One region of the Lachnoclostridium phocaeense genome, then DNA from elsewhere that is predicted to be linked to it. Evidence: predicted binding sites of a transcription regulator. Region 1 holds the regulator's gene; each other region holds the start of a gene.
The links. Region 1 encodes Rex, which represses fermentation and respiration genes when NADH is low (regulators of the CRP and FNR family bind a similar motif). Its sites were predicted from a motif close to ATTGTTAANTANTTAACAAT; they were not measured.
Positions count from the first base shown of each region.

Region 2: a site for Rex is predicted at 3,384-3,403, ahead of Q5911_RS02160 (4Fe-4S dicluster domain-containing protein). Genes of this name have one in related genera too.
Region 3: a site for Rex is predicted at 3,265-3,284, ahead of Q5911_RS10225 (CD0519/CD1768 family membrane protein). Genes of this name have one in related genera too.

Region 1 covers NZ_CAUGIN010000012.1:50,395-57,098, forward strand. The annotation lists gene alr (alanine racemase) at 1-787, opposite strand, end outside; gene Q5911_RS07355 (NAD(P)H-hydrate dehydratase) at 791-2,287, opposite strand; gene Q5911_RS07360 (redox-sensing transcriptional repressor Rex) at 2,422-3,075, opposite strand; gene abc-f (ribosomal protection-like ABC-F family protein) at 3,261-5,180, shown strand; gene Q5911_RS07370 (magnesium transporter CorA family protein) at 5,217-6,128, opposite strand; gene ppk1 (polyphosphate kinase 1) at 6,153-6,704, opposite strand, start outside.
Region 2 covers NZ_CAUGIN010000003.1:92,742-99,445, forward strand. The annotation lists gene glgA (glycogen synthase GlgA) at 1-203, shown strand, start outside; gene Q5911_RS02150 (vitamin B12 dependent-methionine synthase activation domain-containing protein) at 313-963, shown strand; gene Q5911_RS02155 (homocysteine S-methyltransferase family protein) at 960-3,347, shown strand; gene Q5911_RS02160 (4Fe-4S dicluster domain-containing protein) at 3,473-4,987, shown strand; gene alaS (alanine--tRNA ligase) at 5,112-6,704, shown strand, end outside.
Region 3 covers NZ_CAUGIN010000021.1:10,229-16,932, reverse strand. The annotation lists gene Q5911_RS10240 (ABC transporter ATP-binding protein) at 1-726, shown strand, start outside; gene glgD (glucose-1-phosphate adenylyltransferase subunit GlgD) at 788-1,903, opposite strand; gene Q5911_RS10230 (glucose-1-phosphate adenylyltransferase) at 1,905-3,044, opposite strand; gene Q5911_RS10225 (CD0519/CD1768 family membrane protein) at 3,313-4,476, shown strand; gene map (type I methionyl aminopeptidase) at 4,572-5,381, opposite strand; gene Q5911_RS10215 (6-phosphofructokinase) at 5,561-6,637, shown strand; gene dnaX (DNA polymerase III subunit gamma/tau) at 6,671-6,704, shown strand, end outside.

The DNA.
Region 1 (6,704 bases):
GCTCCACCCACTTTACATGGGCCACGTGGCTGATCAGCTCCATGGCCGGCTTCAGGGGAACCAGCTCCTTTTTCACTTCCCCGGAGGGGTACATCCCGTACATGGAAATCCCTGCCCGGACAAGGTCCATGGCCGCCTCCGGCATATCGATAATGCCTGCGCTGTTGGAGCAGTGCCAGAATGGGAAGCGGATCCCCCTGGACTCCAGCTGTGTTTTCATCCACAGATATTTTTCTATCTGATTCTTTGTAAAGGTTTTGTCTGTCTCGTCCGCTTTGGAAAAGTGTGTGAAGATCCCTTCTGCTTCAATGCCTGGAAGTTCCGTGATCCGGGCGATGGTATCGGCGCTCTCCTCGCTGATGAGGAAGCCGAGCCTGGACATACCTGTGTCCAGCTTGATATGGATCACTGCATTCTTCCCAAGTCTCTGCGCTCTCTCGGAAATGTCCTGAGCCATCTCCCAGGTGTAGCATGTCATGCGGATGTCTTTGCGGATCATCTCATCCCTCTGCTCCGGGAAGGCACAGCCAAGGACAAGAATCGGCTTTTGTATCCCTTTTTTTCGGAGCAGAGCGGCCTCATCCGGTGTGGCGGCCGCGTAGCCCCAGACATAATCCTTTTCCTCCATGACGGATCTGGCGATCTGGGCTGCCCCGTGTCCGTAGCCGTCCATCTTGATGACGCCGATCATCTTCGTGTCGGAGGGAACCCTTCTTCTCATCATCTCCAGATTGTACTCGATCGCATCCAGGTCGATCCTGGCACAGATCCTGGTGTATTCCTTCATGCTCTATTCCTCCAGTCTTTTCAATACCGTCCCTACTGCGTCTGCCAGATCTCTTGCCAGCACACTGTATATTCCTTTTTCTTCCCTTGCCGCCTCCCCTGCAAGTCCGTGCAGGTACACGCCCAGCACTGCCCCATCAAAGCAGGTCATCCCCTGGGCGATCAGTCCTGTGATCACGCCTGCCAGCACATCGCCGCTTCCGGCCTTTGCCATGGCAGCATTCCCGGACAGGTTCACATAGGGATGTTCTCCCTGCCTGCATATACAGGTCCTTGCGTCCTTCAGCACACATGTGATCCGGGCCTCTCCGGTGAACTGGGTCAGGATCTCCATTCGGTTCCTCTGCAGCTCCTCCACAGGTTTTTTCACAATCCTGGACATTTCCTTCATGTGGGGAGTAAAGACAAATTGATCGTGGGGCAGCCTGCTCAGATATCGGCTGTGCTCCGCCAGCAGATTCAGGCCATCTGCATCCACAACGCAGGGAACCTGTACATTTTCCAGTGTGGTCTGCAGGATACGCCGGGATTTATCACTTGTGCCCAGCCCAGAACCGATGCTGACCACATCAGCCCAGTTCAAAAGCCGCAGCAGCTCCTTCTCATCAAAGAAGTCATAGCAGCGGATGATGGCCTCCGGCAGCAGGGTCTGCAGGATCGTCCGGTTCTCCTCAGGCGTGTAGATCTGCACAAGTCCGGCTCCGGTCCTGTAGGCTGCCAGAGCGGCCAGGTAAGCGGCCCCTGCCATGCCACGGCTGCCCGCTATGATCAGCGCTTTCCCGTAATCTCCTTTGTGGGAGTTGGGCCGCCTCTTGGGGAGCATGGTTTTTATATCCTTCTCCTCCAGCGCGTAGGCAGCCTCCCTGTCTCCCTCCAGCACGGAAGTGTCGACTCCGATATCTGTCACGGTTACCTCGCCGGCATAATCTCGCCCGGGGTAGAGGACGCAGCCCAGCTTTGCGCACTGGAAACTCACTGTCAGATCTGCTCTAAATGCGCTGGTAGCTACTTCTCCGGTAGTGGTGGAAACTCCTGACGGCACATCCACCGCCAGCTTTACGCCTCCGGAGCGGTTCATGGCCTCTATGCAGGCCAGATAATCTCCCTCCACACGCCGGCTTAATCCTGCTCCGAATACAGCATCTATCAGTATACTATATTCTCCCTCTTCAAAAGAGTTTCCTACCGTCCCTCCGGCCTCTCTGAAAAGCTCCATCTGCCGCAGCGTCTCCTCTGTACAGTGGTCCGGGTTCCCGGCCATCACTGCAGTCACGCAGCCGCCTTTTTCCAGCAGCAATCTTGCGATGGCAAAACCGTCACCCCCGTTGTTTCCTGAGCCGCACACCACACAGACGTTGGACAGATCCATTTTCCTCTCCATCACGGTCTCCACAAAGGTGCGGGCCGCCCGCTCCATCAGGATCAGCGACGGGATCTTCTTTTCCCGTATCGTATAGCTGTCCGCCGCTTTCATCTGTCTTCCATCAGGCAAAAATAGCATAAAATCACCTTCCTTCCCCATGGCGTAAACAGGACACGCCGCCCGGCTGCCGGCTTTGCGGCCTACGGCAACGCAAAAGACGTGTAAAGAAGGCCTGCCTTACACACGCCGGCTTTACACGTCACAAAGTCCTGTTACTTCTCTGATTTTTTCTGTTCCTCATTGTATCTGCTGATATTGTAGGACAGCCTCATCAGGCTCTCTGACAGGTGGACATTTTCAACGATCACATCATCCGGAAGATTGAGATCCGTATGTGCGAAGTTCCATATTGCCTTTACTCCGTACGCCACCAGCTGGTTGGCAACCTCGATCGCCTTTGTTTTCGGGATCGTCAGGATGCCGATCTCTATATTGTTTTCCGTAACAAACGCTTCCAGCTCATCCATCATATGGATGGGAACGCCACGGATTGTCATCCCTTTCAATGTGGGGTTCACATCAAAGATACCTTTGAGCACAAAACCTCGTTTTTCGAACGCTGCATAGTTTGCCAGCGCATGTCCAAGATTACCTGCCCCGATAATGACCATGTCATGGTCTTCCTCCAGGCCAAGTATCTTACCTATCTCTGTGTAGAGATATTTTACATTATATCCATACCCCTGCTGACCGAAGCCGCCGAAGTTGTTCAGATCCTGCCGTATCTGGGATGCTGTCACATGCATTTTCTTGCTGAGATCATTGGAGGAAATGCGCTCCACGCCATTCTCCAGCAGCTCCCCTAAATAGCGGTAATATCTTGGAAGTCTACGTATGACTGCCTGCGAAATTTCTCTGCCTTCCACTTTATCCACCTTCCATTTCAGTTTCTCAGATTTATTATATAGAATTGTTACAATAAAGTCAATTTATTGTTCCTAAAAGTTCTGCAAATCAGAAACCTCCGTCTTCTGGAAATTGACACGCCACGGGTTCCCCGATATAATAGATAATGCTGTAAAATACGCGGCTTTTACACAGGAGGTACACCATGATACTGGCATGTCACAATATAGAAAAATCATTTGGGGAAGAAGTCATTGTAAAGGACGGCTCCTTCCATATCGAGGATCACGAAAAGGCGGCTCTCGTTGGCATCAACGGGGCCGGAAAATCCACTATCCTGAAAATGATCGTGGGGGAACTGCCCCTGGACGGTGGAACGGTCACCCTGGCCAAGGGTAGTACCCTGGGCTATCTGGCCCAGCACCAGGATCTGACAGGGGGGAACACCATCTACGAGGAGGTAAAGACTGCCAAAGCCCAGATCATTGCCATTGAAAAAGAAATACGGCAGATTGAGGCGGATCTTCCCTCCCTGCAGGGCGATGCCCTCACAGAGAGACTGAACACATATCACCGCCTCACGGAGCAATTTGAACGGGAAAACGGGTACGCCTACGAGAGTGAGATCACCGGCGTCCTCAAGGGTCTGGGCTTTGGCGAGGAGGATTTTTCCAAGGATGTAGACACACTCTCCGGCGGCCAGAAGACCCGGGTCTCCCTGGGAAAACTTCTTCTCACCAGACCGGATGTGCTGCTCCTGGACGAGCCCACCAACCACCTGGACTTAAATTCCATCTCCTGGCTGGAGACCTATCTTCTGAATTACCCCGGGGCCGTGCTCATCGTATCCCACGACCGTTATTTTCTGAACCGGGTGGTAACAAAGGTGGTGGAGATCGAGCAGGGACAGCTCTCCACCTACCTGGGGAATTATACTGCCTATGCAGAAAAGAAAAAGCAGATCCGGGATGCCCGGCTGAAGGAATACATGAACCAGCAGCAGGAAATTCGGCACCAGGAGGCTGTTATCGAGAAACTCCGCTCTTTTAATCGCGAAAAGTCCATCAAGCGCGCAGAGAGCCGTGAAAAAATGCTGGACAAGATGGAGCGCATAGAGAAGCCGGCTGAACTGAAAACAGACATCCATCTGACACTGGAGCCCTCCTGTGTCAGCGGAAACGATGTCCTTTCTGTAGAGCATCTGAGCAAATCCTTTCCGGACCAGACTCTCTTTACAGATATCAGTTTTGACATCCACAGAGGTGAGCACGTGGCCGTTATCGGGGACAACGGAACTGGAAAGACCACGCTTCTTAAAATCCTGAACGATGTGCTCCCCGCAGACAGCGGCAACTTTACTCTGGGCGCCAATGTCCATGTGGGCTACTACGATCAGGAGCACCATGTCCTTCACATGGACAAGACTGTGTTCGAGGAGATCTCCGACGATTACCCGGACCTGACGGGCACCCAGATCCGCAATATGCTGGCCGCCTTCCTCTTTACAGGGGACGATGTGTTCAAGCGGATCGGTGACTTAAGCGGCGGGGAGAGGGGCCGTGTGTCCCTGGCAAAGCTGATGCTCTCAGAGGCCAATTTCCTGATCCTGGACGAGCCCACCAACCATCTGGACATCGCCTCAAAGGAGATACTGGAAAACGCGCTCAACAATTATACCGGCACCGTCCTCTATGTGTCCCATGACCGGTACTTCATCAACCAGACTGCCACCCGCATCCTGGAGCTTGTAAACCGCAAATTTGTCAACTATATCGGCAATTACGACTACTATCTGGAAAAAAAGGAGGAGCTGACCGCCGCCTATGCCTCCCCCGCCACGGCGAAAGCAGGGAAAGCCGCCTCCGCTGAGCCTGTATCCGAGGCCAAGCAAAGCTGGCAGGAACAGAAAGAGGCACAGGCCAGGGAACGCAAAAGGCAGAATGATCTGAAAAAGACCGAGGAGCGGATCACCTGCCTGGAAGAGCGTGACGCACAGATCGACGAGCTCATGGCTACGGAGGAAGTCTACACCAACTCTGTAAAATGCCAGGAGCTGGCACAGGAAAAGGCTGACATAGCCGCCCAGCTGGAAGAGCTGTATGAAAAATGGGAGGAACTTGCGTAAGGCAGGCTCCTCCCATTTTTTTGCGAACGTGCATGTTTACAATATTTTCTTTCTCTTGAAGATCAGGATGCAGACGATAATGACGATAAGACTCAGCACGATGACACCAGGATATCCATTTTTCAGCTCCGGCATGTTCTGAAAGTTCATGCCGTACCAGCCGGTGATCAGCGTCAGGGGAAAGAAAATGGTGGATAGCACAGTCAGAAACTGCATATTGTTGTTCTGCCTTGCGTCCACCTGGGATTGATATACATCCCTCACCTGCTGTGCGTATTCCAGAAGGTGGGAAGTGCGGCTCATAAGGCGGTCCGCCCGGTCTGACAGTGTTCCAAAGTATTTGAGCTGCTTTTTGGCAAAAAAGCCATTTTCATTTTCCTCCAGCTCACGCCCCATATCCATCATCTCATCGTAGTAGCTGCGCAGGTTCAGAAGTTTTCTCCTGATGGGCATCAGCTCCTGCTGGAACCGCTCGATCTTCCCCTGCATGGCGTCCTCCTCCATCCCCATCAGGGTCTTCTCGTACTGCATGAGAAGTTCCTGGTCCCTGCTCATAAACTCTGCAATATAATTGTAGATAAATCTCTCTTTCGTCTCACCCTGATGAGTCTTTTTTCTCTTGATCCTGCGGATCAGACGCATGGAAAAGTCCTCGTCATCCACAAGAACTACGTGATCCTGATTGATGAAAAAATAGATCCGGTAACGGCTTCCAAGCACATCCAGCAGCTTGGGAATACACAGGGTTCCCACCAGGCACTCCTGCTGTGTCTCCAGCTTACAGAAGCCGATCTGCCCCAGCTGGATGTCATTTTCGTACTGGATCCCGGCCAGGTCCAGTACTTTTCTGGCGTTCCGGGAGTCTGTCAGGAAGACGGCCGGGCACCCCTCCGCCTCCCACTCCCCCTGGTCAAGCTCCTCCAGCCGCTCGCCAAGTCTCCATATCATGTCTCTCAACACCTTTTCTCTATGTTACACTTTTCCCGCCTTCTCATAGGCCTCCTGGTAAAAATACTCCTGGGAATTCAAAAGCTCTTCGCCTGACTGCGGAACCACATGCCTGTAATCCCCGTCACTGCAGGCTTCTCTGGCCTTCTGGTTGTCATGCAGCATAGTGTCAAAGATCATCTGCAGCCGCTCTTTTAAATTCTCCTGCAGAACAGGAGCTGCCACTTCCACTCTGCGGACTGTGTTTCTTGTCATAAAGTCAGCGGAGGCAATGTAGTACTTTGCCCTCTCGCCCCGGCCAAAGATGTAGATCCTGGAATGCTCCAGAAATCTTCCCACAATGCTGATGATCCGGATATTCTCTGTACTTCCCTCCACGCCCGGTATAAGGCAGGCAATGCCGCGGATGATCATGTCGATCTTCACGCCCGCGCAGGAGGCCTCGATGAGTTTGTCGATAATCTTTTTATCTGTCAGCGAGTTCAGCTTCAGTCCGATGTAAGCCTCCTCACCGCTCTGCGCGAGTCTGATTTCCTCGTCGATCATATCCAGCACTCTGTTCTGCAGACACTTGGG
Region 2 (6,704 bases), on a different contig from region 1:
ACAATGAGTACGAGAAGACCGGAACCGGCTTCAGCTTCAGCAATTACAATGCCCACGAGATGATGGCCACCGTCCGCTATGCGGAGCAGATCTTCTACGACCGCAAGAGAGACTGGAACAAGATTGTTGAGAGAGCCATGGAGCAGGATTTCTCATGGAACCATTCTGCAAGAGAATACGAGAAGCTTTACGACGAACTATAGAATGCATGACAGGATGATTTTAAGCTGCCGCACCTGTTTATCTGGCGCGGCAGCTTCTTTATTCTGACGCACAAGAAGACAAAAACAGAAAGGACAGAACATGAGCATGATGGACGCGAGAACCAAGGAGGCGGTCCGCTATCTGGGATTTGGGAGACAGGAGGCGGACGAGGCGACGCTGGCCATGGTGGCCCGCTCCTTTGAGGAGCTGAAAACCGCCGCCTCTCCCAGGATCGTCTGGCGTATCTTTGACCTGAATCCGGAGGGGGAGGATTCCCTCAATATAGGCGGGATGAAGATCCACAGCAAAAGCCTGTGCAGGAATATGAAAGGATGCTGTCAGGCAGTAGTCCTTGGAGCGACGCTGGGAGTCGGGGTGGATCTTCTCATGCGCCGTCAGTCCCTCACTGACATGGCAGGTGCTGTGGTGACCCAGGCCTGCGCAGCTGCCATGCTGGAGGAATATCTGGACGGGGAACAGGAAGAGATCGGCCGGGAGCTGGAGCGGGAGGGGAAATACCTGCGGCCCAGATTCAGTCCCGGTTACGGTGATTTCTCCATCACCCACCAGGAGCAGATCCTGTCCATGCTGGAGGCGCCAAAAAGGATCGGCCTTTCCATGACGGAAAGCTCTATGCTGACTCCGGTAAAATCCGTCACAGCTGTGATCGGAGTATCTGCCGAGCAGGAGCCCTGCCACAGGAAAGGGTGTGAGGCATGCGAAAAGAAAGACTGTATATATCGGAGGAACGAAGGATGATACTGGAAAGACTAGGAAAAGAGCTGCTTTTTTTTGACGGCGGCATGGGGACGCTCCTGCAGGAGAAAGGGCTTCGCCCGGGAGAACTGCCGGAAGTCTGGAATCTGGAGCACACAGAGGAGATCGTGGACATACACAGGCAGTATTTTGAGGCTGGCAGCGACATTGTCCTCACCAACACCTTCGGCGCAAACGCCCTCAAATTCCACAGCGGTGACTATGATCTGGAGGATATCATCACAGCAGCTGTGGTAAGCGCCAAGGAGGGGGCTTATCTTGGGGTTCGCGATGACAGGGAGGTCTATGTGGCCATGGATATAGGTCCCACAGGAAAACTCTTAAAGCCTCTGGGAGATCTGGATTTTGAGACCGCGCTGGCAGCTTTCGGGGAGGCCGCCAGGTACGGGGAGGCCGCCGGTGCCGATCTCATCCACATCGAGACGATGAGCGACATGTATGAGATGAAAGCCGCTGTGCTGGGGGCGAAAGAGAACACCTCCCTCCCGGTCTTTGCCACCATGATCTTTGACGAGAAAGGGAAGCTCCTGACAGGCGGAGATGTGGCAGCTGCTGTCGCCATGCTGGAAGGCCTCCGGGTGGATGCTCTTGGCATCAACTGCGGACTGGGACCGGAGCAGATGCTTCCCATCCTGGAGGAGATCATGAAGTATACCTCTCTGCCGGTAATCGTCAAGCCAAATGCAGGCCTGCCCAGACAGAGAGACGGCCGCACCGTGTATGATGTTGCCCCGGAGGAATTTGCCGCTTCCATGAGGCGGATCGTGGAGATGGGGGCCTGCGCGATCGGCGGCTGCTGTGGCACTTCCCCGGCTCACATCCGGCAGATGACCGGCCTGTGCAGGGGAATGGAAGCAGGGCTGCCTGCCAGGAAGACAGATACCATTGTCTCCTCCTACGGAAGAGCGGTGGTGCTGGGTGAGAAACCGGTGATCATCGGGGAGCGCATCAACCCCACAGGGAAAAAGAAATTCCGGCAGGCGCTGAAAGACCATGACATGGATTACATTCTGAAGGAGGCTGTTGCACAGCAAGAGCAGGGAGCCCACATCCTTGACGTCAATGTGGGACTGCCGGATATTGACGAGACAGCCATGATGAAGGAAGTGATCGGGGAACTCCAGAGCATCACAAGCCTTCCCCTGCAGATCGACACAGTAGAGCCTTCTGCCATGGAAGCTGCCATGCGGATGTACAACGGCAAACCTATGATCAATTCCGTCAACGGCAAGCAGGAGTCCATGGACCAGGTCTTTCCCCTTGTGAAAAAGTACGGAGGCGTGGTGGTGGGACTGACCCTGGACGAGGCGGGGATTCCTGCAGACGCCGAAGGGAGGGCGAAGATCGCCGGAAAGATCATAGCAGAGGCTGCCAAGTACGGAATCTTGCCGAAAGATATTGTCATCGATGTGCTGGCTATGACGGTCAGCTCTGACCCGGAGGGGGCTAAAACGACTCTGGAGGCCCTCCGCCTTGTGCGGGAGAGATACGGTGTCCGCACGGTGCTGGGTGTCTCCAATATATCCTTCGGGCTTCCCTGCCGCCCGGCCATCAACGCTCATTTCTATACCATGGCTCTTCAGAGCGGCCTTACAGCCGGGATCATCAATCCCGCATCAGAGGAGATGAGGAAATCCTACTATGCCTACTGTGCTCTGATGGGCTATGACAGCAACTGCGAGGATTATATCCGGGAGTTTGGGAATGCCCGGGCAGATCAGAGTGCCTCACCTGTGGCATCCTCCCTCACGTTGAAAGATGCGATCGAGAAGGGGCTGAAAGAAGACGCTTCCGCCCTCACCAGAGAGCTGGTAAAAGAGCGGGAGCCTCTGGAGATCATCGACAGTGAGCTGATCCCGGCGCTGGACCAGGTGGGGAAGGGCTTTGAGCAGGGCACTGTCTTTCTCCCCCAGCTTCTTATGAGTGCGGATGCGGCTAAAAATGCCTTTGCTGTGCTCAGAGACAAACTGGAGGAGAGCGGCAGCTCCGCAAAGAAGAAGGAGAAGATCATTCTGGCCACAGTCAAGGGAGATATCCATGATATTGGAAAGAATATTGTGAAAGTGCTCCTTGAAAATTACAGTTTCGATGTGATCGATATGGGGAAAGACGTTCCGCCTGAGGATATTGTCAGGCGCGCACTGGACGAGGATGTGCGTCTGGTGGGTCTCTCCGCCCTTATGACCACCACTGTGGGAAGCATGGAAGAGACTATCCGCCAGCTCCGGAAGGAGAAACCGGACTGCAAAGTGATGGTTGGAGGCGCTGTGCTGAACCAGGAGTACGCGGATATGATCGGGGCGGACTTCTATGGGAAAGACGCCATGCAGTCTGTCTACTACGCCCAGCGTCTGTTTGAAAAATAGGACGGAAAATGTTTCTTATTTTATACACGCTGTCTCCTTGACAGAAAATTAACATTTGGCTATAGTGGTAGTGTTAAATGACCCTTTTTGAGGGGGCAAGTTCTATTACAGGAGGAGACCGCTTTATGATGAGAGGATTGGATACAACGGTGAGGAGACTGCGCCGGAAAGTATTCGAGGAGGTTGCCAGGCTTGGATTTAAGTCCAACCCGGAGACATTGAACGATGACATGGAAGCCATTCCGTACAAAATGGTAAACGAGGACACAAAAATAAAATACAGGGAGAGTGTGTACAGAGCCAGGGCGATTGTCCGGGAGAGACTCCGGCTGGCCATGGGACTGTCGCTCCGTCCGGAAAATAAACCTGTCCATCTGACAGCAGGTGTGGAGGCCAGTAATATCTCCGATAAATATTATGAGCCGCCGCTTATGCAGGTTATCCCATCTGCCTGTGAGGCCTGTGAGGAGAAGGGATATGAGGTCAGCAATATGTGTAAGGGATGTCTGGCCCACCCCTGTATGGAAGTCTGCCCCAAAGGAGCGATTTCCTTTGTGAAGGGGAAATCCTATATTGACCAGTCCAAATGTATCAAGTGCGGCAAGTGCAAATCCGTCTGTCCCTACGACGCCATCGCCAAGAAGGAGCGTCCCTGCCAGAAGGCATGCGGCGTGGGTGCGATCACGTCCGACAAGATGGGCCGGGCCTACATCGACAGCGATAAATGCGTGTCCTGCGGCATGTGCATGGTCAGCTGTCCATTTGGCGCTATCTCCGACAAGTCACAGATCTTCCAGCTGGCGAGAGCACTGAAAGAAGGAGATCATATTATCGCCGAGATCGCGCCTGCATTCTATGGACAGTTTGGAGATAACATCACGCCGAGAAACCTGAAGGCTGCTCTCATGGAACTGGGCTTCAAAGAGGTGTATGAGGTGGCGCTGGGCGCAGATATCGGAGCTATTGCGGAGGCCCACCACTATGTGGAGAAGGTGACGACAGGAGAGCTGCCCTTCCTTCTCACATCCTGCTGCCCATCCTGGGCAATGCTGGCCAAGAAGTTCTTCCCGGATCTGATCGATGAAGTGTCCCAGGAGCTGACTCCCATGGTGGCCACAGCCAGGACTATCAAACAGGAGCACCCGAATGCCAAAGTGGTCTTCATCGGCCCCTGTGCGGCCAAGAAGCTGGAGGCCATGAGAAGAAGCGTTCGCAGTGATGTGGATTTCGTAGTAACTTTTGAGGAGCTTCAGGCCATGTTTGACGCAAAGGATATTGATCTCAGCCAGTATGCTGCCGAGTCCTCCTTCCACAACGCCACCGGAGCAGGACGTGGTTACGCAGTGGCAGGCGGCGTGGCTGACGCCATCAAAAAATGTGTCAATACCTACTATCCGGACGTGGAGGTACATATTGAGCACGCGGAGGGACTGGCTGACTGTAAGAAGATCCTGACCCTGGCCAAGGCAGGGCGGATGAACGGCTGCCTTATCGAAGGCATGGGCTGCCCGGGCGGATGTGTGGCCGGAGCAGGAACCAATATCCCGGTTGCAAAAGCGCAGAAGAAGATCCAGGATTTCGTAAAGGCATCCTCCAAACAGGTGCCGCCCAAGGAACTGGAAGAGATCGAGCTGAAATAAGACGGATAAGAGATGAGAGCGGAACAGCAGCCGCATGCGGCATAAGTCTGACAGGCCCCGGCGTTGACAAACGCCGGGGTTCTCTTTATAATTAGATGTTAGTTTGAAAAATTAGGAGGAAACTATGCAAAAATACGGTGTAAATGAATTAAGAAAAATGTTCCTTACATTTTTTGAGAGCAAGGAGCACCTTGCGATGAAGAGTTTCTCGCTTGTGCCCCACAACGATAAAAGCCTTCTTCTGATCAATTCCGGTATGGCGCCCCTGAAACCTTACTTCACAGGTCAGGAGATCCCGCCCAGAAAGAGAGTGACCACCTGCCAGAAGTGCATCCGCACAGGCGATATTGAAAATGTGGGAAAGACGGCCCGCCACGGTACATTCTTCGAGATGCTGGGCAATTTCTCCTTTGGAGACTATTTTAAGAAAGAATCCATTGCCTGGACATGGGAGTTCTTAACAGAAGTGGTAGGTCTTGACCCGGACCGCCTGTACCCTTCTGTGTATGTGGATGACGATGAGGCCTGGGAGATCTGGAACAAACAGATCGGGATTCCCGAGGAGCGCATCTTCCGTTTTGGCAAAGAAGATAACTTCTGGGAGCACGGAAGCGGACCCTGCGGTCCCTGCTCAGAAGTCTACTATGACCGGGGCGAGAAGTATGGCTGCGGAAAGCCGGACTGTACAGTAGGCTGTGAATGTGACCGGTATATGGAGATCTGGAATAATGTATTTACCCAGTTTGACAATGACGGCCAGGGCCACTATACAGAGCTGGAGCAGAAAAATATTGACACAGGAATGGGACTGGAGCGTCTTGCCTGCATCGTACAGGACGTGGACTCCATGTTTGATATAGACACCATCCGTGCTCTCCGTGAGCACGTGTGCCGCCTTGCAGGCAAAGAATATGAGAAGGATTACGCCACAGATGTCTCCATCCGTGTCATCACAGACCATATCCGTTCCGTAACCTTTATGATCTCCGACGGTATCATGCCCTCCAACAGCGGAAGAGGCTATGTGCTGCGCCGGCTTCTCCGCCGCGCCTGCCGTCATGGCCGTCTCCTCGGCATCCAGGGCGAATTCCTTGTGGAGCTGGCCCAGACCGTTATAGACGGATCCAAGGACGGATATCCGGAGCTGGATGAGAAGAAAGATTTCATCTTCAAGGTGATCACAAAGGAAGAGGAGCAGTTTAACAAGACGATCGACCAGGGACTTTCCATCCTGGAGGGCCTGCAGGCTCAGATGGAAGCGTCCGGAAGCACGGTCCTCTCCGGCGAGGAGGCTTTCCGTCTCTATGACACGTACGGCTTCCCTGTGGATCTTACAAGAGAGATCCTGGAAGAAAAGGGATTCTCCATTGACGAAGAGGGATTTGAAAAGGCAGCGAAAGCCCAGAAAGAGCGGGCGAAGGGAACCTTCGGCGAGACAAACTATATGGGCGCTGATGTGACCGTGTACGAGTCCATCGATCCTTCCGTGACCAGCACATTTGTGGGATATGACCATTTAACATACAGCTCTAAGATCACAGTCCTCACTACAGAGGATGAAGTCGTGGACGCACTCTCTGACGGCGAGAAAGGCACCGTGTTTGTAGATGAGACTCCGTTCTACGCTACAAGCGGCGGCCAGGAGGCGGACAATGGCGTGATCCGCACAGAGGACGGCGTGTTCCAGGTGGAGGACACCATCAAGCTCCTGGGAGGA
Region 3 (6,704 bases), on a different contig from region 1:
GGAGTGGACCTGAACCTGACCCCGGGAGATTTTGTCACCATCATCGGTGGGAACGGAGCCGGGAAATCGACGACACTGAACGCCATAGCCGGAAGCTGGCTGGTGGACGAGGGGAATATCATCATAGACGGAGTGGACATTACCCGGCTGCCGGAGCACAAGAGAGCCGTCTATCTGGGGCGGGTGTTCCAGGATCCCATGACCGGCACCGCCTCCACCATGTCCATTGAGGAGAACATGGCCATCGCTGCCAGGAGAGGACACAGAAGAGGACTCAGATGGGGGATTTCCAGAAAAGAGAGAGAAGAGTTCAAGAAAAAGCTGGCGGCTCTGGGACTGGGGCTGGAGGAGCGCATCTCCACCAAGGTGGGGCTCCTGTCCGGCGGGCAGAGGCAGGCCGTGACCCTTCTCATGGCGGCCATCAAGAAGCCCAAGCTTTTGCTCCTGGACGAGCACACGGCTGCCCTGGACCCGAAGACGGCGAAGAAGGTGCTGGAGATTTCCGACAAAATTATCGAGGAGAACCAGCTCACGGCCATGATGGTTACCCACAATATGAAGGACGCCATCGCCCATGGCAACCGCCTCATCATGATGCACGAGGGACGCGTCATCTACGATGTGTCCGGCGAGGAGAAGCGGCAGCTCCATGTGTCTGACCTGCTGAAGAAATTCGAGGAGGTCAGCGGCGGAGAGCTGGACAATGACAGGATGATGCTGGGGTAGAGCGGATACAGGATATGAAAAAAGAAGCCCGACAGATGACGGGCTTCTTTTTTATGCCTTTTTAAATGATATCGTTTCTTCTGATGTATCCCGGTTCATTGGGGTCAGCCACAACCTCTTTCACGTGAGTGATCTTGGCGTGCTTATCCGCCACAATGTTCTCCAGGTGGACATCCGTGTCCACGATGACATCGGGAAGGAGCACGCAGTTTTTCACGACAGCCCCCTTCTTGATGACGCATCCGCGGCCAATGACAGAGTTCTCGATGGTTCCCTCGATGAGACAGCCGTTTGACACGATAGAGTTCTTTACATTGGAGCCCTCGAAATACTGGGTCGGACAGGAGTCATTGGTCCTCGTGTAGATGGGCCACTCATCCTCGAAGAGGCTGAGAGCCATCTTAAAGTCAATGAGGGAGATGTTCGCGTCATAATAGCTCTTGAAGTCGGTGATGGAGGCAAAGTATCCCCGGTGGGAGACGCCCCGTACATCCAGTTCCTCGCAGGCCACGTTCACGATGTCCGCCAGGCTGTACATGGAGGAGGTCTTGTGAGCCTTGCTCACCAGGTCGATGAAGAGCTCCTTTGACATCACATATGTGTCCATGAAGATGTGACGGTTCTTTGCGGTGCCCCGGTTCATCTCCAGAGACAGGACGCCCTTCTGCTTGTTCAGATTGACTGTGTTGCAGTTCAGGAAGTGCTCCTTTGCGTCGTCTGTGGAGTGATAGAGGAGAGTGATGTCCGCCTCGGAGTCGATGTGGGTCTGGAGCAGCTCGCTGAAATCCTGTGAGTAGATCATGTAGCTGGGCGCAATGACCACATAGTCGCAGTTTACATTGCGGATGCACTCCATATTTTCCTGGAAGGCGGCGATATCGTTGTTGTAGATATCGTGCTCCAGACCTGTCTCCGAGAACAGGATGTGGAGCCTTCCGCGCTTGGAGTTAATGTTATAGTGACGCCCGGTTCCCAGGTGCTCTGCCAGAGAACGGGGTTTTCTGCGGATATATACCTGGATCTGGTCAATGCCGCTGTTGCTCATATTTGAGATGGGGAAATCGATGACGCGGTACCGTCCCAGGAAGGAGAAGGCGCCGATAGGGCGGTAAGCCTGCATCCCCTCTACCCAGATGTGGTTTCCGGAAAAGTTTACAATACCAAATGCTTTCGCCATATTACTCAACCCCCTTTACGCGTTTGGAGACCAGCTCGATATGCTCACTGTCAGCGCTGCCGACCTGTGCCTCTTTTCCAATCTTTACGTTGTCAGCTACGAGAGCGCGCTGGACAACAGCACCTTCCGCAACCTCCGCGCCCGGCATGAGCACGCTGTCGATAATCTTCGCGCCTGCGCCCACTCTTGCCCCGGTAAACAGAACGGAGTTCTTGACGGAACCCTCGATGACACAGCCCTGCGTGATGAAGGCTCTGTCGATCTCGGCATCAGGACCTATGTACTGTGGGAGCGCCACCGCGTCCTCCGTGTATATCTTCCAGGTGGAGTCATTCAGGTCCAGCTCATTGTTCTTGTCCAACAGGTCCATGTTTGCCTCCCACAGGGAGTCGATGGTCCCCACATCCTTCCAGTAGCCCTTGAACTTGTAGGCCACCAGCTTTTTGCCGTCATTCAGCATGGCGGGTATGATGTCCTTGCCGAAGTCATGGCTGGAGTCCGGATCTTTCATGTCGGCCGTCAGCATCTTGCGGAGCAGCTTCCAGTTGAAGATGTAGATGCCCATGGAAGCCAGATTGCTCTTGGGCTCGGCCGGCTTCTCCTGGAATTCCACGATGCGGCCCTCCTCGTCCGTGTTCATGATGCCGAAGCGGCTCGCCTCTCTCATGGGAACCTCGATGACGGCGATGGTGGCATCTGCGTCATGCTCCTTGTGGTAGGCCAGCATCTTTGCGTAGTTCATCTTGTAGATGTGGTCGCCGGAGAGGATGAGAAGGTACTCCGGAGAGTAGGAGTCTATAAAATCAATATTCTGTGAGATGGCGTCTGCGGTTCCCCTGTAGACGTTCAGATCCACGTCCGCTTTCTCGCGGGGCGGGAGTACGTACACACCGCTGTCCCTCGCGTCCAGTCCCCAGCGGCGTCCCGCTGCCACATAGCTGTTCAGCTGAATGGACTCATACTGTGTGAGGACTCCGACTACATCAATGCCGCTGTTGGCACAATTGCTGATGGGGAAATCGATGATCTTGTATTTACCGCCATATGAAACGGCAGGCTTGGCAACCTTATTGGTCAGCTCGTGCAGCCTTGAACCACGGCCGCCGGCTAAAATCATGGCTAACATATTGTTCTGTTTCATAATATGCGCCCTCCTCCTTTACTGTGATATACAATATTATATAATTCTTGAGCGGCACTTTCCATAATAATTTGTGAAAAATTTAAGAAAATTTGTAAAAAATGATGCGAAAACAGGGGTATAATTTTTTTTATCTGTGGAAAATTAAAAAAAATCAACTGAGAGTAGAAAAAAAGTTGCAGTTGGAGTGAATTTAATGTATGGTATTGGGAAAGAGCTGATTGTCTTTGAATTAACAAAGAGACAAAGAAATGAAATGGGGAAAAGTATGCAGAAAAAATTTAAAAAAGCAGTAAGTCTGGAAGCGTTTGTCTTCCTGGCGGTCTTTATTGCCATTTTCGGAGGACTGGCGGCCGTGATGGGCGGAGCCAACATGATGCAGACACTTATGAACACAGCCTATCAGCTTCTGATCGACACGGTATTCAATATCATGGCCATCGCGGTCATCGCCGGCGCGGCTTCGGGAGCCCTCTCGGAGTTTGGTGTGATCGCGCTTGTAAACAAGGCGATCACACCGCTGATGAAGCCGCTGTACGACCTGCCCGGCGCGGCTTCTCTGGGGATCATGACCACGTATCTGTCAGATAACCCGGCGATCCTGGGCCTGGCGGAGGACACCAATTTCCGGAAGTATTTCAAAAAGTATCAGCTTCCGGCGCTGACTAACCTGGGGACGGCGTTTGGAATGGGACTCATCGTTACCACCTTCATGCTGGGCATCAGCCTTCCGGGAGAGAATGTGGGAATGGCGGCCCTCATCGGAAATGTGGGCGCTATCATCGGAAGTATCATCAGCGTGCGGATCATGATGCTCTTTACAAAAAAGGAATTCGGTGTGACAGAGTACTGCATGCCGGAGGCGGAGGGGGAGTCCATTGACGACCTCCTCAACAAGCGTCAGGTACGAGGCGGCAGTGTGGGAGGAAGACTCCTGGAGTCCCTGCTGGACGGCGGAAAGAACGGTGTGGATGTGGGTATGGCCATCATCCCCGGCGTCCTGGTCATCTGCACGATCGTGATGATGCTTACCAACGGCCCTTCTGCCGACGGTACATATACAGGAGCGGCCTACGAGGGAGTGGCACTCCTTCCCTGGCTGGGAGAAAAGATCGACTTCATCCTGACTCCGCTGTTCGGGTTCTCCTCCGCCTCTGCCGTGGCAGTGCCGGTTACGGCCCTGGGAGCGGCGGGAGCAGCCATCGGCCTTGTGCCGGACATGGTGTCCGCAGGATCTGTCCATGCAAATGACATCGCGGTGTTTACAGCTATGTGTATGTGCTGGAGCGGCTACCTGAGCACACATGTGGGAATGATGTCAGCCCTGAAGTGCCCGCACATGACGGGAAAGGCGATCATCAGCCATACCATCGGCGGCCTGTGCGCCGGTGTGGCGGCAAACTTCCTGTTCAAACTGGTAACTATGATATAATGGCCACGGCGTGGTTATTATACATGCGGCGGAAAGACATACAGCTCAGCAAAAAAGGACTATGCACCTGCACAGTCCTTTTTGTTTTGCTTTTTTTATTTTGTCAGGACCTCCACGCCGGTCTCTGTGACAAGCACCATATATTCCACCTGGGCGGACAGGCCGTCGTCGATGGTGTAGACAGTCCAGCCGTTCTCCTCGTCGATGAAAAAGTCCGGACTCCCCTCGTTGATCATGGGCTCGATGGTGAACATCATGCCGGGCACCAGGATCATCTCGCTTCCCTTGGGCGTGACGTAGCTGACGAAGGGTTCCTCGTGGAACTCCAGGCCGATGCCGTGGCCGCCGATGTCCTCCACCACAGAGTAGCCGTTGGCCTGTGCGTGGGAATTGATGGCCCAGGCGATATCGCCTAAGTGGCCCCAGGGCTTAGCGGCGGCAAGTCCCAGCTCCACGCACTCTCTCGTGACCCGGACAAGCTTCTCTGCCCGGGGAGTGATCTCCCCGATGGTGAACATGCGGGAGGCATCGGAGAAATAGCCATTTAATATAGTAGAGACATCCACGTTGATGATGTCCCCCTCCCGGAGGATCTCGTTTTCATCCGGTATGCCGTGGCAGACCACATTGTTGATGGAGGTGCACACGCTCTTCGGGAAGCCCTCGTAGTTCAGCGGGGCGGGGATGCCTCCGTGAGAGACGGTGTAGTCGTACACCAGCCTGTCTATCTCGGCGGTGCTCATGCCCGCCTTTATGTGGGCGGCCACATGGTCCAGAACCGCCGTGTTCAGGTCGGCGCTCCTTCTGATCTCCCTTATCTGCTCCGGGGTCTTGAGAAGGGACCTGTCCGGGACGATCTCGCCTTTGGCGGCCAGGGACCAGAGTTTGATGTCCAGTTTATCCATAAGTTCGTTACCAGCTTTCTGTTTGATTTCCGGAAACGCAGGGCGCTCCCTTTAACAGTATACTCGTTTTTGGGCGTCAGGTAAAGAGAGGGAAGGGGCGGAAGCCTGTTTTTTCCTTGTACCCCCTTTGAAAATAGGGTATAATATGTTAGGTATAAAAAGGAAGGAGTGATCAGACTATGTTGCGGATAGGAATGCTTACCAGCGGCGGCGACTGTCAGGCGCTGAATGCTGCCATGCGTGGAGTTGTAAAAGGAGTGTGTTCAAAGAGAAATGATGTGGAGATCTATGGGTTCCAGGATGGCTATAAGGGCCTTATTTACTCAAATTTCCAGATGCTCACTTCCAGAGATTTCTCGGGAATACTGACAAGGGGAGGAACCATTCTGGGGACTTCCAGGCAGCCTTTCAAATTAATGAGGGTACCCGACGAAAACGGGCTTGACAAAGTGGAGGCTATGAAGCACACCTATCACAAGCTGAATCTGGATTGCCTTGTGATTTTAGGCGGAAATGGGACGCACAAGACAGCAAACCTTCTCCGAGAGGAGGGGCTGAATGTGATCACGCTTCCGAAGACCATTGACAACGACCTCTGGGGAACCGACATGACATTTGGATTTCAGAGTGCCGTAGACATAGCGACAGATACCATCGACAGGATCCACACCACAGCCACATCCCATAGCCGTGTCTTTATCGTGGAGGTCATGGGACATAAGGTTGGCTGGGTGACTCTTCATGCAGGTATCGCCGGCGGGGCGGATATCATTCTTCTTCCGGAGATTCCCTATGATATCAAGGTGGTCGTGGATGCCATCAAGAAGAGGGCGGCTGAAGGCAAACATTTTACAATCATTGCTGTAGCTGAAGGCGCTATTTCCAAGGATGACGCAAAGCTCTCCAAAAAGGAACTGAAGGCAAAGAAGGCGAAAGAGAATTATCCGTCTGTGGCTTATGAGATCGCAGAGCGGATCCAGAAGAAGATGGATCAGGAAGTCAGGATCACTGTGCCGGGCCACACCCAGAGAGGCGGTTCGCCTTGCCCTTACGACAGAGTGCTGGCCACCAGACTGGGAGCTGCGGCCGCGGAGCGGATCCTGGAGGGAGATTTCGGCTATATGATGGCGATAAAGAGCGGCGAGATCACGAAAGTGCCTCTTGCGGAAGTGGCAGGAAAGCTGAAATGTGTGGACCCGGAGGCCGGCATCATCCAGGAAGCCAGGATGACAGGTATCAGCTTCGGGGATAGATAATATGAAAGAGACTGATAAGAAGGAGTGCAGCAGATGAGCTACACAGCGTTATACCGGAAATTCCGAC